Regions from separate parts of the Priestia sp. USM5 genome, predicted to be linked through region 2. Evidence: riboswitches for the same ligand, from Rfam matches in the RefSeq annotation. Region 2 holds a riboswitch; each other region holds the start of a gene.
The links. A riboswitch is a leader RNA that binds a small molecule or an ion and turns the genes downstream of it on or off. The one in region 2 is predicted to bind cobalamin.

Region 1 (4,226 bases), 2.2 Mb from region 2:
CCTCGCCCTAAGACAATAACAGCCGTGTCTTCAGCTGGAGTTTCTAAATTTTCTCCTGATTCTTGTAATCTCGTTTTTAAAATTTCAAGGGCTTCTTCATGAACGCCAATGGGACGTCCGTACACGAAGTTTACGTGTGGATATTTTTCCTTAGCTTCATCTATAGCCGCCGGAATATGTATTTTTGAGTGGCCAGCTGGCAAGAGCATAATTGGAACTACAACTACATCTGTCGCTCCTTTTGCCACACATGTATCAATGCCTTGACTTACATTCGGACGTTCAAACTCTAGAAAACACGTTTCTACTAAAATAGATGGGTCCCAATCATGCTTCATAGTCGAGATAAACTCGCGAATTTGATCGTTCCCTTCAGGATCTCTACTTCCATGACCGACAAATAAAACTGATTTCATATAATGCCCTCCCATTTTTAATCTCCACACGGAGCTGGTTCTACTTTTATTTTTGGTGTTATATCTTGATAGTCGAATCCATAAACATTCTTCACACGCTTAAAGAATTTATGAAACCGCTCATTTGGATGACCTTTTTCTTTATATTCATGGACAATGTTCTCCACTATTTCAACAATGTCATCGGGCGCTATGCCTTCCGCCACAATTTGACCTGAATGGGCGTTTCGTCCAACCGTTTTAGCCCCTAAAAATAAGTCAAACGCACCTTTTCTGTAGACAATGCCGATATCTTCTTGAACAGCACCGTAACAGGCCATACCGCATCCATTAATACCAAGCTTCAGCTCTTTTGGCATGTCCATTCCACCGAGACGCTTTTGTAATTGTTCCGTATGCGGGATGGCGTCACTTTTTTCTCCATCACAAAAATCACACGCTTTAATTGTAAACACGTCTCCGACTGGAGATAGTAAAAAGGAAGCTGATTGGAGCTTTTTAATAATCACATCTGGCTGAGCCGTTGGAATTTGCAGTTTGATTTGATGGTCAGGCGTATACTCCATCGTACCTTTTTCACCAACAACTTCTGCTAGTGTTGTCATTTGAACGGGCGTAAACTTCTTATTTGCAAGCCCTGGACTAACTGCCACTTCAAAAATAGACTCAATTGGCTGGTGTACGACCGGTGAAGTAGTTTCACCTAAAATTGCTTGAAGCGCTTCTTCTGCCAGAGCTCGTGAAGCTGCTTTTTCTTCTTTTGTATTCTGAACATCTTCAATAGCTGAAGCCGTTTGCTTTACAGTCTCCTCTTGATCAAGAGCCCATGGTTCTGCTTCTTTTCGAAGTCGCTGATGCGGTCTTAGCGGCTGCTCTGTTTGGTTGAGGGTATATTTCCGCTGATACCCGCGCGGTGTAATCATTAAGTCATCGTAAAAGAACGTAGATGAATTTCCGACAACAACGGTAGTCAGCATGCCTATTTCATGATTTAACATGTCTTTTAAATTGGTCATTACCACTTCTTCACGGTCACGATAAGCGCTTTTCACAAGACCAACAGGCGTATCGGGGGAACGGTATTTTAATAAAATCCTTTGCGCTTCCACAATTTGTCTTGTGCGTCTTCCGCTTTTCGGATTATAAAAAGCTACTACAAAATCTGCTTGTGCAGCTGCTTCGATTCGTTTTTCGATTAACTCCCAAGGCGTAAGGTGGTCACTTAAACTAATCGTACAGGCATCATGCATCACGGGCGCCCCAAGGAGGGATGCGCATGAATTAATAGCCGAAATGCCAGGAATCACTTCCAGCTCTACGCCCGTTTCTTTTTTCCATCCTTTTTCAATCAACACTTCATACACAAGGCCGGCCATTCCGTATACTCCTGCATCTCCGCTTGAAATGACCGCCACGGTTTTTCCCGCTTCAGCTTGCTTTACGGCTTCTTGTGCACGGCTTACTTCTTCGGTCATTCCTGTACTAATAATTTGCTGATTCGTTAATAGTCCTTGAATTAATTCCACATAGGTTTTATAACCAATGATCATATCACTTTCTTGAATGGATTCTCTTGCTCGCTGTGTAATATGTTCAAAGCTTCCTGGGCCGAATCCAATAACTAACAGTTTACCTTTCATGCTAGCTCCTCCTTTATGCGTTACTTTTTACTTTGTCAATTCCTTCTATGGAGTCACTCTTTTCCGGAGAAACAAAACTGTTTTGATCATATTCATAAATAAGTGATTCCTTTATACTGCAGCCTCCTGCTAAATGTTCTTCAACAATTCGATGAGCTACGTTTTCAGTGACCTGCTTGTACCAATCTCCTGAAGGGTACACGATAGCTACAGGAGCATCTTTGCATCTTCCGTTACAGCGCGTACGGGTTGTGTGAACCGCTTCATCTAGATTCAGTTCAGTCACTTTATTTCGAATAGCTTGCGTGGCTTCTTCTCCACCTTTTCTCATACAGCTGCTTCCATTACAAATCAATACGTGATGTTTTGTTCCATTTAAGTTCCACGTCGTCACACTTATTCGCTCCTTTACTAAAAAAACGCCTCTATCAATGATAGAGGCGCAGAAAAATTCAAACTAAGTTTTTGCACTTCCACCTATATCCCGTAGGGTAAGCTTCGCATTAGAAAAAGGCTGGTTTCCTGACTTCGATTCATCACTTGATTGCGCCTTCCCGAATACAGTGGCATATGCAATCAGCTCCTCTTCACAGTGGCGGGTACCGCGCTGGCTTCACACCAGACTTCCCATTTAACGCAATGTGAGCATTGCGCACCTTTTTTGCACGATATGTAGTTTTGTGCTACGAGAAAAACCCGCTTCGCTAATATGCGAGCAGGTAAAACGTCAGAATAAAAGTGTACACGAATGCCACTTTAAGCCAACGTTTCCCTTCCCGCTCCCCGGAGAAATAGAAACTTCACAATAAAGACAGGTCTCCTGACTTGTGTATCATTCTACTTGAGAACCTTCCCGTGATTTTTCCACAGTGGTTATACTCGTTCGTCCACACTTACAGTTGCGGGGGCAGTACTGGTCTTTCACCAGTTTCCCTATTAAGCCTTCTTGGCATCTTTACTGTTGCTGTTTGATATATATGAACCTTTTAAACTATCAGAATAATAGAAGTAACTACCATATCATAGCGTACATTTTTTTTTATTTCAACTCTATTCTTTTCGTAAGATACAAGAAGCTATAAAAAAAACAAGAGCATAAAGTCAGCTCTTGTTTTTTCATTATATAGCTACTAATGTTAAATGAGGATCATTATAATACACGACTTCTGAAAGAACTTTACAGCCATTTGTTTTTGCAAAAGCTTCTCTCGCCTGCGTTTCAGTTTCAAATTCAAACATTTTCATTTCTTTTCCAGCATATACCGTCAGTACCCACATGAAAAGATTCGCCTCCGATTATTGTAGTGATCGCTATATCCACATTATGACGAAACCATATCCTTTTGAAAACCCATTCTACAAAACTTGTCACAAGAAACTTTTAAAAATTTAAAAACATTTTAACTTCTGTAAATGAACAAAATGTACAAAAGGTTTAAGCCGTATTATACCTCTTTAAAAAAGGTGCTTTTTTTACCAACTGTTGCTTCACCAGTAAAAATATATATAGTATTTATTAAAAAAAGAAGCCGGACAGCCGGCTTCTTTTTTAGGAAAGGAAAGTACAGACATCACAGTCCCGTCCTGCTCTTTGTTTTGCATAAAAATACACTAATTAAATATTCCTTTCTTAAAGCAGAACCATGTTCGATTGCACATAGTGGTAAAGAAGCTTGTACGTATGGTTCAATGAATCTTGATGCGTTCTCTCAAACGCATGAGAAGAATCAATTCCTGGACCAATTAAGCCGTGTACGATGTCATGCCCGGCACGAATAGCAGCAGAAGCATCTGATCCGTAAAACGGATAAATATCTAATTTGTACTGAATATCATGCTGCTTAGCTAGCTCCACCAAATGCTTTCTCAAACCGTAATGATATGGGCCGCTTGAATCTTTTACACAAATAGACACGGTGTATTCATCAGTAGATTGTCCATCTCCCATGGCACCCATATCAACCGCTAAGTATTCTACCGTTTGAGGCGTAATATTCGAATTTCCTCCGTATCCAATTTCTTCATTATTTGAAATAAGAAAGTGCGTAGTGTATGGCAGTTCGATCTGCTCTTCTTGAATTGTTTTCATGAGCTGAAGCAATAAAGCTACGCTTGCTTTATCATCGAGATGACGAGATTTAATAAAACCGCTTTTTGTTATTTCTACACG
Region 2 (4,226 bases):
AGGAATCCCTGGTTTCATGGCATATATTGTGGCAACAATTGAACTTGTAGGTGGGGTTCTGATTATTCTTGGTCTAGCAACAAGAGTCGTAGCTGCTTTATTTGTGGCAGTTATGCTTGGCGCTATTTTTACAGCCAAGCTTAAAAGCGGATTCGTTGGCGGGTTTGAGTTTGATATTGCCTTAATTGCCATGTCTGCTCACTTATTTGTTGCAGGAAGCCAGTTCCTTGCTCTTGATAAAGTGGTATTTAAAAAGAAAGAAACTGCTTTTTCTCTTCAAGAAGAAAGCAGTAAATAAAAAAGAAAGCTTATACTCTCCCAATATAAGCTTTCAGGTTAGTCCCGCCGTTTGAGGCGGGCTTTTTTTATATTTGAAGCAGCAAATTCGCAAATAAAGAAGAACGCTCGGACAACGTATCAATTTGAATATGTTCATATTCTGCATGTATTCCTTTTCCGCATGCTCCTAATCCATCCAACGTGGGAATGCCAATAGCCGCTGTAAAATTGCCATCACTTCCGCCTCCAACAGCTGCTTCTTCTAATTTCATACCCAGTTTGGCCGCAATCAACTGAGCGCATTCAAATAACTCTTCCGTTTGTTTAGACTTAACCATTGGAGGACGGTTCATGCCTCCTGTTACTTCAATCTTAATCCCTTTTAAAATGGGCGTTAAATTCAAAATAATATCCGTCATACGTTTTGCTTCTTCTTCTGTAGAAACACGTAAATCCACGTGCGCTTCTGCATATTCCGGCACTACATTCGTACCGCTGCCTCCGGTAAATGTCCCAACGTTCACCGTTGTACCTTTTTCATAATCGGTTAAGCTCTGCAGAAAAATCACTTGGCGCGCTAGCTCTTCAATAGCATTGATTCCTTCTTTGTGGTGATTACCAGCGTGGGCTGCTCGTCCCCACACCTTTACGGTGAAAATCCCCGCTCCTTTGCGCGACGTTTTTAACGCACCTGAACCCGCCACCGCAGGTTCTGCTACTAGCACTGCTTCACTTCTTTGTGCTTCTTCTTCTATATATTTTTTAGAGGAAATTGATCCAATCTCTTCATCTGAATTGCAGAAAAACACAATTTTTTTATCCATTTCTAAGCCGAGCTCTTGAATCGCTTTAATTGCCCATATTGATTGCACAATGCCGCCTTTCATATCTAAAATTCCCGGACCATAAAGCTTGTTTCCTTCTGTTCTTAGACTCAGCCTTCCCTTTTCCCATACCGTGTCAAAGTGACCGATAATTAAAAGCTGCTTCTCTCCTTCTCCAATCGTAAATTTCAAGTGGTTTCCTACTTCTTTTTCTTCTATGATTTCATACCCTACGCCTAAACGCTTCTGAAACAGCTGCGTTAAATACATTCCACACTGATCCACTAACTCTTTACTGTAGGACGGTGATTCTTTTTTCACAAATCCAACTAAATCTTCGAGCATCTCTTGTTCATGTTCTTTTAAATAACTAAATACGCTTTGTTCTACCATTACCTGACTCAAATCAATTCCTCCTCCAAACAACCCCTGCTGCTTGTGCATTCATTGCTTTTATTTATCGTACGTATGAGTATGTTCTACGTTTCACATAACGACCTTAAATTATCCTTAATTATAATGGTTTTCAGACAATTTTCCATCCTTAAAATACAGATAATACTTTAACTTATTCATAACCGACCGAAAATAGCCATAAACTTCAACAAATTTATACAAAAAAGCTTCAATCTTCAACAGATTAAAGCTTTCATTTTATTAATTGACATTTATTTTGATATTTTTCCCTTTTGACTTCACACTTACAAAAACAAACATAGACACTAAAAAAACAAACAAAATAACGCCAACCATTTCAAAGTTTACTTCGGCCCATGGATTAAAGACAGTGAATGCTAAGTAGAAGGACACCCCGTATGCGAGGATAACAATAACCCAGCCCATCAAGCGGGAAGCAGATTGCCCAAACTTACTCGATTCATTCACCATTTTATGTACAATCAGTGAATCGATTGTATCTGTCAGCATCATACCAAACATAAATACTAGTCCTAATAAAAGCGGCGTATATTTGCCTGCGTTCCCTACAGCTAGAGACCACACGGCCGTTTGACTGACCGTTTCAGCCGCTAGGGCAAACAGCGCTCCTACAAGAATAATTAAAAAAGGATTCGTTGTTCCTTTTGCGATTTTCGGAATAAACTTCCCTTTTAACCCGCTCACCTGAAACTCTTCTTCTTTGTTTTTAGTTCGAAGCAAATGATATGTGTTTAATGTCCCAATCAGAAAGAGAGAGATGATAGATACCCAAGATGCAAAATGATCGAAATATGCTGGAAACGTAAAATTCTTCATCACTACGCCCAGCACCCCGGCCGTGACGGCCACCATTCCTCCATGACCTAGTGAAAACAGCGTTCCGACCCACGGAGCAAAACGGCTGCCCATTCGCCAATTATATCGGGTCTGGCCATCAATAAAAGCTAAGTGATCTGCATCTAATCCGTGCCTGATTCCTAATAAAAAGACAAGTAAAAAAACTGATAAACCTTCCATTTCCTACACTCCTTTTTTTAAAATAAAACGTAAAAAAGCCTCAATTCTATAGAAATTGAGGATGTGTCGGCATATGAAAATAAACAGTAATTGCTCACTGCGTACCTTGATACACCGCCTCTTTCCTAGAAGAGTCAAGTGTACAGAATAGGTAGGTCTCCTGGCTTGAGATCATCATTTTCTACCGCCTTCCCCGTTTTGAGTGACGATAAGATAGAAAACTCCCTGCTTACAGTGGCTGGACCGCTCGAGATTTGCACTCGATTCCCTGTTACCTCTTACGCTATGTAAGAGCACCTAAACTGTGCGAATGATTCATTTTCTTCCTCATTATACTAGTACTCCTTACAAATGAATAGAGAAAATTCAAATAAAAAAGCCCTGCTGAGCTTTACATGCTTAGCAGGGCTTTTTAAAGCAATTAAACTACTTCTACCGTTACGTCTACGTTGCCGCTGATTGCTTTTGAATACGGGCAGTATGAGTGGGCTAGGTCTACATATTTTTTAGCTGTTTCTAAATCTAAACCTTCGATATGAGCTTCAAGCGCTACAGCAATTTTCACTCCTTGATCAGCTTTATCTGGAAGCAGCTGAACCGTAGCTTTTACTTCACTGCTTTTAATTTCTACGTTATGTTTTTTCAACATAAATTCTAACGCGCTGTTGAAACAAGCACTGTATCCAGCTGCAAATAGCTGCTCTGGGTTTGTTGCTGTTGTTGCTTCTCCACCAAGCGCTGGAGGTGTTGCAACGTCTAAATTAAAGATATTATCTAAAGAATGAACTTCTCCTGTTCTTCCACCTGTGTTAACGACTGTCGTTTCATATAAAGCTTTCATGTATAAATCTCTCCTCTTTTTTAGTAATTTTATTAAAATTTTTTATTTATCGTTTCTGTAATTTAATTGTACACAATTCAATTTTAAAAAACAAGTGTTAAATACATTAAAAATTTTCCAATAAAAAAAGCCGCGTATATGCGACTTTTTCTTAATAATATTGAGACTGTTCGTCATAAGGTGATTTTCGAAAAATAGACAAGTTGGTAATAGCCCTCATCAGTTTCGTATTAAAAATAACATAATGAATAAACAGCGCCAGCACGCAGCCTAAAGCGGCTCCTGTTAACACATCGAATGGATAGTGAACGCCAACCCATACGCGTGAAAATGCAATGAGTGCACCCATGACAACCCACATGCGCCCTGAACGTTTGAAATGCAGCCAGATGGTAAAAGTGATAACTAATGCAGATGTAGCATGATCGCTTGGAAATGAAGAATTCGCGGCGTGATCAATAAGCTGATTCACGTGGTGAGAGATAAACGGACGATCTCGATAAGCAAATAAACTAATCACTTTATTGATAATGACTCCTGTGGCACAAGCACATAAAGCTTGAAATGCTACAACACGGCTGCCGTTTTTATTAATAAGTAAAAACAAGACGAGTAAAACAATAAGTACATACTGGGCATAATCTGCAAAGAATACCATTAGCGAATCTACAAACTTCACATGCGAGGCGTACTGATTCACCGCATGGAAAATGGTATAGTCTACTGAATTAATAGCTGATAACATAATCGAAATCCTTTCTTATTTTTAAATGTCATTAGCTATCTTATCAGTTTCTTGGGAAAATGAACATGTTTTTGTCAGAGGC
Region 3 (4,226 bases), 3.0 Mb from region 2:
TTCAAGTAGCTTTCCCAGTTTTCTCGTTTTAACGGCAGTCCTTCACGCAGCGCCGGTTCATCTACTTGAATCATTGAGATGCCCTGACTTTCAAGTGCTTCCACTTCTTTTCTAAGAGCAAGCGCAATTTGATTTGCCACGTCGTAGCGCGGGATATCATCACGCACAAATGACCAGTTTAAAATCGTAATCGGCCCCGTCAGCATTCCTTTAACAGGCTTATTGGTTAGAGACTGTGCGTAGACCGTTTCTTTGATCGTCATCGCCTGCTCGTACGAGACATCTCCGTAAATAAGCGGCGGCTTCACGCAGCGAGAACCGTATGATTGCACCCAGCCAAACTTCGTAAACTGAAAACCTCCTAATTTTTCACCGAAGTATTCAACCATGTCCGTGCGCTCAAACTCTCCGTGCACAAGGACATCTAAGCCGATGTCTTCTTGAATTTCAATCCATTTTTTGATTTCAGCGTTAATGTACGCTTCATATGCTTCATCGCTTAACTCTCCTTTACGCCACTTCAGACGCTCTTTTCGCACTTCTTTTGTTTGCGGAAAGCTTCCAATTGTTGTCGTTGGAAGAAGCGGCAGTTGAAACGCTTCTTGCTGAACGCGTTGACGTACGTCAAACGACGCTTGGCGCTGTGCTTTATAGCTGTGCAGCTGCTTCAGCTCTTTTTGCACGTCTTGATGGTTTCGAAAAGATGATCCATTTAATGCTTGAATCGCCTGTTTACTTTCACTTATTTCTTTTTCTATTGCTTCTTTTCCTTGCTGCACCGCTTTTGTTAAAAGCGTGATTTCCTTTAGCTTTTCATCTGCAAAAGACAGCGCGTTTTTTAGAATTGGCTCAATGGTTTTTTCGCTTTTCACCGTGACAGGAACATGTAATAAACTTGATGAAGGCTGCAGAATCAAACGGTCTTTTGATACGGCTTCTTCAATTTCACTGATTGTTAAAAGCTGTTCGTCCAAGTTTTCACGCCAAATGTTTCGTCCGTCAATCACTCCTGCTGCCAGCACTTTATCAGTTGGAAACCCATATTTATTAAGCGCCGTGAGATTTTCGCCTCGGTCATGTACAAAATCCAATCCAATTCCGTGAACAGGAAGAGCAACTACTTCTTTATAGTAATCTACGCTGTCAAAATACGTCTGCAAAATGACTTTTACATTCGGTGCCGCTTTTTTCAAAGCTTCATAGACTTCTTTATACAGTGCCAGGTCTTCTTTTGATAGCGTTGTAGCTAAAACCGGCTCATCTATTTGTACCCACTCCACGCCTTCTGCCTGCAGCTCCGCTAAGATTGTTGCATAAAGAGGAACAAATTGTTCAACTACTTTTTTAAACTCACTTTTTTTATATCCTTTTGACAGCTTCACAAATGTTACTGGACCTAAAATAACGGGTTTGCCTTTGATATTCAGCTTTTGTTTTGCTTCTTTGTAAAATTGAAGCGGGCGATTTTCTACAAGTGCTGGCGTACATTCCTCAAGCTCGGGTACAATGTAGTGATAATTTGTGTTAAACCATTTTGTCATCGTAGAGGCTACCGCACCTTTTGTTCCTCGGGCGATGTCAAAATACGTTTCAAGGGATACCGGGCCTCCGCTATATTCAAAGCGCTTTGGCACCAAACCAAACATAGCGGCTGTATCTAACACGTGATCGTATAAGCTAAAATCGCCGACTGGAATTAATTCAATTCCTGCGTCACGCTGTTTTTTCAGATGCCCAAGACGAAGAGCTTCAATTTCCTGAAGAAAGATATCTTTCTCTAGCTTTCCTGCCCAAAACTGCTCAAGCGCTTTTTTCCATTCTCGTTTTTCACCAATTCTTGGATAACCTACATTTGAACTTTTTACACTGCTCATTTTTTCCACTCCCTATATATTTTTTTATCGCTAAACTAAAAAATCTCCCTTTTCGAAATGAAAAGAGAGATGATACGCATACTTAACTAAAGTTGAGATAGCCTGTTTTTCTCAACACGTATTCCTCACTCCTCTCTATATCCCGTAGAGCTTAAGTGCATACAACAGGCAGGTCTCCTGACTTAGGTTCATCGCTTCCTATCCCTTCCCATTTCAACATGAAACAGTGGTTAATAAGTTGCTCTCCATTACAGTGGCGGGACCGCGCCGGCTTTTCACCGGTCTTCCCTTTTAAGCTGCGTACATTCGTTACACAGCACCTGATGCATTTCTATGAAATTGTTCATTCAAAACATATTCACATAAAATAAAAAGCCTCTCTATCATGAATAGAGAGGCATAGTATCTATGAAATCCTCTCTTATTTTTCAAAGCTGTACGCTTTGCAGGATGTAGCACCTTTTTAACAAGATTGTTAAATGGTTGCCGGGCTTCACAGGGCCAGTCCCTCCGCCTCTCTCAATAAGAGTTTTAATTGTTTATAATATTTTGAATGTAGAGTCATCTTAACACCTTACATTTATGTTGTCAAAAGAAATTTCAAAAAAATTAGTTTTCAGGAGGCGTTGACGCTAATTTTTGCCTTAATAATTTGTAATCATCTTTTCGATGTGTTTCGATCAAGTCTTTTGCTCCTTGATGATACCCTGAAGAATAGATGTACTCTACCGCCGTTTCGATAAGCATTCTCTTTTCTTCCGCACATTCTCGGTCCATTAGGGGGAACAGTCTACCTAAAAGGTCATTTAAATCTTCCTTAATAAAACGATTGAGTCCTTCTTGCATCTTTTCGTTTGCCATGATAGCTCCTCCATTTGCTGTGTATGTTTTAAGCCTCTATAAACACGCATTTCACTGTGAATGTTAAGATAAAGTTAAGTCATTAAACAGTATATCAAGTGAATATTTTTCTTCAATTACATATGTAATACAAATATATGACAAATATAGAGAATATATCATCATTCACTATCTATTATAACGCTTGACTGGGCCTTCTGCTACAAGGTTTCGTACGGTTTTCCAAAAGAGGTTGAGACATAACCAAGTGAATCCAATCTAAAGGCAAATGGGATACATGAGCTGAATCGCTTGTGACACCGCAGTTGATTTCCGTACAAGACTTCGCTTTCCGCGGGCGGTCACTGAGCCTCCTCGTCGCATAAGCTCCTGTGGGGTCTCACGTGTTCCGCTTTTCCCGCAGGAGTCTTCGTCTTGTGCTCCAATCACCTGCTAGAAAGACCTATACACATGAAATCTACGTTTACCCTAATAAAAAAATGAACCACTAATCAAGATGCTTGATTAGTGGTTCATTTTTCATTTCGCCTAAAACCCTTTTTTCCCAGCCTCTTTTTTTTGAACCTAGCTTTCTACTTTCTTGTTTTTACAAACAACTTCTTCGAGGTCGTCCAAAATCCTTCCAAAGAAGAGGTCCTAAAATGTCGTACCGGCTAACAAAAAACTCCGTAAAATTATAATTATTTAAAATTAAAGGCGGTTCAAAATCAAGGGGAGCACCCGCGCCTCCTGATAATACAAAATCAGTACCTCTTCCAAGCGTAAACGACCCGTTTCTGTTTTTTCTAATAAACTGCTCGTCATACGCATGCACGTGGCTGACTAACACTTTTTTCACGCGATGTTCTTGAATTAAATCAAAAAATTCTTGACTCTGAGGAGTCGTTACAGGAAAACCTCCCAGGTCTGACCACCGGCCAATATTTGGCTGCGCATGCATGGCTACAACGGTATTACGAGGAGCATCCTCTAGCTGCTGCTCTAAATAATTCAGCTCTCTATCTGTAAATCCATATATTTTATTCTTGGGACTGATGATATTATTTAATGCGATGCACCGGAAGTTAAAGACAGGAATATCAATGACCCAGTGCACTTTTCCGATAGTGGCTCTGAAGTTTTCGAGGTTGCTTTCTTCAAGGTTTAATTCATCATGATTCCCTACGCATACAAACACGGGAATGTTTGGTGCTATTTTTTCGACAACTTTAACAAAGTGCTCCAAATACCTCTTTTCTCCTGTATACACGGTGTCTCCCCCATGAATAATGAACAGCGGATTCAATTCCACCGCCTTTTTTAACACAAGCTCAAATTCACCGCTCATCGTGTAACAATTATCGTTTGGTCCGTCACCTCTGCTGTCGCCCATAAAAACAAAGTTGAATGGATCTCTCGGATTTAATTGTTTAATTCTTTGCTTTAATAACTTTTCAGAACGTTCATGAAGCGTCAAATTCATCAACTAGTTAATCCCCCTATTACTAAATA

Region 1: it holds a riboswitch for cobalamin, as region 2 does, so the genes downstream of both, ACWATA_RS11360 ((2Fe-2S) ferredoxin domain-containing protein) here and ACWATA_RS22755 (HoxN/HupN/NixA family nickel/cobalt transporter) in region 2, are expected to answer to the same signal.
Region 3: it holds a riboswitch for cobalamin, as region 2 does, so the genes downstream of both, metE (5-methyltetrahydropteroyltriglutamate--homocysteine S-methyltransferase) here and ACWATA_RS22755 (HoxN/HupN/NixA family nickel/cobalt transporter) in region 2, are expected to answer to the same signal.

Annotation. Positions count from the first base shown of each region.
Region 1 is NZ_JBSGKN010000001.1:2,080,450-2,084,675, reverse strand. It holds gene ACWATA_RS11370 (sirohydrochlorin chelatase) at 1-416, opposite strand, end outside; gene cobJ (precorrin-3B C(17)-methyltransferase) at 434-2,056, opposite strand; gene ACWATA_RS11360 ((2Fe-2S) ferredoxin domain-containing protein) at 2,070-2,450, opposite strand; cobalamin riboswitch at 2,552-2,731, opposite strand; cobalamin riboswitch at 2,850-3,028, opposite strand; gene ACWATA_RS11355 (hypothetical protein) at 3,176-3,334, opposite strand; gene ACWATA_RS11350 (M42 family metallopeptidase) at 3,687-4,226, opposite strand, start outside.
Region 2 is NZ_JBSGKN010000001.1:4,326,639-4,330,864, forward strand. It holds gene ACWATA_RS22745 (DoxX family protein) at 1-298, shown strand, start outside; gene ACWATA_RS22750 (M20 family metallopeptidase) at 366-1,529, opposite strand; gene ACWATA_RS22755 (HoxN/HupN/NixA family nickel/cobalt transporter) at 1,761-2,558, opposite strand; cobalamin riboswitch at 2,692-2,874, opposite strand; gene ACWATA_RS22760 (organic hydroperoxide resistance protein) at 2,980-3,399, opposite strand; gene ACWATA_RS22765 (undecaprenyl-diphosphatase) at 3,551-4,144, opposite strand.
Region 3 is NZ_JBSGKN010000001.1:1,278,650-1,282,875, reverse strand. It holds gene metE (5-methyltetrahydropteroyltriglutamate--homocysteine S-methyltransferase) at 1-1,874, opposite strand, end outside; cobalamin riboswitch at 2,025-2,213, opposite strand; SAM riboswitch class I at 2,293-2,403, opposite strand; gene ACWATA_RS06785 (hypothetical protein) at 2,484-2,735, opposite strand; gene ACWATA_RS06780 (hypothetical protein) at 2,994-3,164, opposite strand; gene ACWATA_RS06775 (metallophosphoesterase family protein) at 3,322-4,197, opposite strand.